DNA from 2 places in the Vallitalea maricola genome. Region 2 is predicted to be linked to the other one. Evidence: predicted binding sites of a transcription regulator. Region 2 holds the regulator's gene; the other holds the start of a gene.
What was found. The regulator Rex, encoded in region 2, represses fermentation and respiration genes when NADH is low (regulators of the CRP and FNR family bind a similar motif). The targets are predictions, from matches to a motif close to ATTGTTAANTANTTAACAAT.
Positions count from the first base shown of each region.

Region 1: the regulator Rex is predicted to act here: its motif matches at 1,149-1,168, upstream of hypB (hydrogenase nickel incorporation protein HypB).

Region 1 is NZ_BTPU01000063.1:35,141-37,357, forward strand. It holds gene AACQ14_RS17470 (FAD-dependent oxidoreductase) at 1-936, shown strand, start outside; gene hypB (hydrogenase nickel incorporation protein HypB) at 1,325-1,993, shown strand; gene AACQ14_RS17480 (FAD-dependent oxidoreductase) at 2,029-2,217, shown strand, end outside.
Region 2 is NZ_BTPU01000007.1:26,871-29,087, forward strand. It holds gene AACQ14_RS02640 (helix-turn-helix domain-containing protein) at 1-33, shown strand, start outside; gene AACQ14_RS02645 (redox-sensing transcriptional repressor Rex) at 474-1,106, shown strand; gene AACQ14_RS02650 (coiled-coil domain-containing protein) at 1,306-1,920, shown strand; gene acpS (holo-ACP synthase) at 1,917-2,217, shown strand, end outside.

The sequences.
Region 1 (2,217 bases), on a different contig from region 2:
GATTTTGTTGAAGAACTAGATAGATTTCCTTATATCCTCAATGAATACAGATCTCTAAAAAGAGTGAATATCCATAGTATAGAAGATTCTCTTATGCTTCCATTTTCAAAGTGGTGTGATATAAATGATTTTAGGGTTTTGAAAACAGTATATGTCCATTATTTTACAAGCTATGGGTTAGGAGATATTAATGTTATACCTGCACTTTATGTTCTTAGAATATTGGATTATGAGACATTAATGTCTTTTATGGAACTTCCTCACTTCTGTACATGGGAGAAAGGAGTTTCAACATTCATAAATACCTTGAAGCATAAAATAAAAGATATCAAGTTGACCCAGAATGTTAAAGAAATCACTAAGATGGATAATGGAAAAATATGTGTTCATACTGAGTTTGAACAATTAGAATATGATAAAGTTGTTATCACAGCTCCACTCAATCAATTTACTAATCTTTGTGGTACAGATTACCAAATGAATCAATACTTCGGTTCCATAAAATATCAAGATTTTAATGTTTATGCATTTATAGTTGAAAAGATTCCAAAGAAATGTGGTTTTGTACTAGAAAATTTATCTATAGAGAATAAAGGACATGTTATTATATGGAATTCTAGATGGGATTCAAGTGATGGAGAAGAACTAGTGATGATCTATGCTTATAATTCACCTGAAAGGTCAAAAGAAGAATCACTAAAGATTATTAAAAGTGATTTATTGAAATTGGGCTTTGTTAATCCAAGGTTTTATCTATTCAAGAGTTGGCATCAGTGTCCATACGTAGATACAAGTACTCTGAAAAAAGGATTTTATGATAAAATAGAAGAAATGCAAGGCAAAAACAACATATATATAGCTGGAGAGATTATGAGTACAGTATCTATGAATAACTGTATAAAATTCTCAAATTATATATTAAATAGATATTTTTAAGAGTTGCTTAGATGATTTAATCATTTTTGCAACTTTTTTACTTTCAAGTACAGTTTACACTTATCAATATATTATTCTCTCTAATCAGCATTACATATAGGATTAGAGATAACATTTCTGTGTAAACTAGACTTGAAATAGAAAGCCATTAAACCTTGATTTTACAAGGTTTTTCTTTTTTTGACAACACCATCATTTTCAAATATACTGAGAGTGATAAAATAATAACAATCTTTTAGAATTAAATTTATAAAAGTTAATTAATTACTTTCTATTTTTTCAGCATATAAGGTCAAAGCATATGCTTCAAAAACATTCTAAACTAACCAATTTATGAGACATAATACTTCCAATTTAAAATTTTATAAAAAAAAGGAGATAGATAAAAATGGATACATACAAGGTTCTAGAAATCAAGCAGAGTGTATTTGAGGATAATAATCGTCAAGCAGACTTGCTTAGAGAACAATTGAAAAAAGAGAAAACTTTTCTATTGAATCTAATGTCATCACCAGGTTCAGGTAAGACAACGACTCTTACAAAGACAATTAACGCTTTGAAAGATGAAATGAATATCGGGGTAATGGAAGCTGATATTGATTCAGATGTTGATGCTAACACAATTTCTCAGACAGGAGCAAAAGTGATTCAACTTCACACAGGAGGTATGTGTCATCTTGATGCCGATATGACAAAACAAGGATTGATTGGTCTTGGGACAGAAGGAATTGATTTTGCTATTTTAGAAAATGTGGGAAATCTAGTTTGTCCAGCTGAATTTGACACAGGTTCATCAAAAAATGCTATGATCTTAAGCGTACCAGAGGGAGATGATAAACCTCTTAAATACCCTTTGATGTTTAAGATAGTGGATGTTCTACTAATAAACAAAATGGATGTCATTGAGTATTTTGATTTTGACCTAGAGGCTGTAGAAGAACGTGCTAAAAAATTAAATCCAAATATTAAAATAATTCCAATATCCGCTAGGACAGGTGAAGGAATTGATGAATGGGCTGATTGGATACGTACTGAAGTGAAAGAATGGAATCAATAGGTATCATATTAAAATAAAATTTGGAGGGAATAGGCATGGTTAACGAAAAGGTATTGGAGCTTGCGAATAAGATAAGCAGGACAAAAAAAGGTTCTAAGATGGAAATAAAACCTGAATATCCAGAATATAAGATTTTGGAACCTGTCGTAACAGAAGAAATGGCAGAAGTAGCACTTTGTCTTGAACTAAGAAAACCACAGAGTGCAGAAGAAATCGCTCCCAAA
Region 2 (2,217 bases):
ATTAATAAATATTTAGGAAAAGAATTTTTATAGATAATATATTAAGTTAATAGTAATATCAAGGTATTTATATTAAAAAATATATAATTAAACTTAACAATTAAAAAAGGGTATAGAATTAATTTTTTATATCCATTTTATATGTTGCAAGTAACATACAGCGTTTATGGAATACAAATATGTATGAAATTTAGGATATTAAAATTTTTTATAAGTATAATTTTCTAGAAAAAGCTGGTAAAATACCAGAGTTTTATGGTATAATTTATAAAATATAGATTGTATACAATAAACAATTGATTGTTTTTAACTATATTTACTAAATATAGGATTTGTGTTAATAATTTATACTATGATAATACATAAACAATAAGGGTTTATCAGCATTTGATTATTTGACATAGATTTAACAACCATATATAATTATTTGTATAAAAGTTCCAAAATAGTATCAAGGATTGGGGATTGATTATATGATACAAAAGAAAATATCAACAGCGGTAATTAAAAGATTACCAAAATACTACAGATACTTAGGAGACTTATTAGAAAACGATGTTGTAAGGATTTCCTCCAAAGAATTGAGTAACAGAATGGGTGTAACAGCTTCTCAAATAAGACAAGATTTAAATAATTTTGGCGGTTTTGGTCAGCAAGGTTACGGCTATAATGTTGAATATTTATATAACGCTATAGGTAAGATACTTGGTCTTGAGAATAAATATAATACAATTATTGTTGGAGCAGGAAACTTGGGTCAAGCACTTGCTAATTATACTAATTTTGATAAAAGAGGTTTTGAAGTTAAAGGATTATTTGATGTTAACCCGAGGCTTATCGGTATAACTGTAAGAGGCATTGAGATTAAGGATTTAGATGAAATGGGAAATTTCATAAAAGAAAATAGTATTGATTTGGCAATTTTAACATTACCTAAGCAAAAAGCACCAAAAGTTGCTAATGACTTAGTTAGTTATGGTATAAAAGGAATATGGAATTTTGCTCCTATTGACCTGAAATTATCCAATAAAAATGTTATAGTTGAAAATGTACATTTGTTGGATAGTCTTATGACTCTGTCATATAATATCAAAGAGAGAATATAAATAAGCGTCTGTAATTTATGTTTTTAAGAATGAATAACTATTCTTAGAGGTATTAGGTACTCATATATATGGGTACCTTTTAATTATATTGTGCTATAGAATATAAGAGTTTGTTACGATATAATTAATATAGAAAATTTTTATTATATTACTAAGTAGGTTTAAATTAAGTATATATAAATAATAAGGACGTGAAAGCATGTTTTTTTCAAAGCAAAAGATAGAGAAGCCAATTAATATAGAAAAAAAAGTACATATATTAACATTGGACAATAGATGGCATGAACTATTTAAAAATAATAGAAAACCAAAAAAAATAGTTGAACTTGAAAAAAAGCTTAATAAACTCCTTGGTGAACAAGGACAACTTACTAACGATTTGAAGGAATATACTTTACTTAAAAAGAAAATGATGGTTGATATAGTTGATAATATGAAAGAAGCCATAGAAGATGAAGATGATAAAGCAATAGGCGAAATGGAAAAAAGCAAGAAATATATCAATGACATAAAAGTTAAGATAGATAAGATGGAATCAAGAATGGAGAATATGCCAAGAGAAATTCAAACGACTAATAAAGAATTGTTAGAATATACAATGCAAGATTGTTATATGCGAATGTTTAATACTAAGAATGAATTAGATGAATTAAATGAATGGATTGAAAAAGTTAGGGCAGAATTAAAAGAAAAAGCTGTCAGACAAACAGAAGCGAAGGAAGAATATGATAAGATGTATTCTTATATGCATGATCTAGTAGGATATGAAATCATTGAATTATATGATAAAAAATATCTGGGAGGAAGTAAATGATAAAAGGAATAGGTAATGATATTATTGAAGTCAGTAGAATAGAAAAGGCGATTCTCAATAAAAGATTCCTGGAAAAATATTTTACATCCAACGAAAATAAATTATTTGAAACTAAAAATTATAGAGGTGAAACAATAGCTGGTAATTTTGCTGTCAAAGAAGCAGTTTCTAAGGTCCTTGGGACAGGATTTGTACATTTTACTCCTATTGATATTGAGGTTTTACGTGATGATAAAGGCAAGCCCTATGTAGTTTTATATAATGGTGCTAAGGATTTAGCGAGACAACTTGATATTT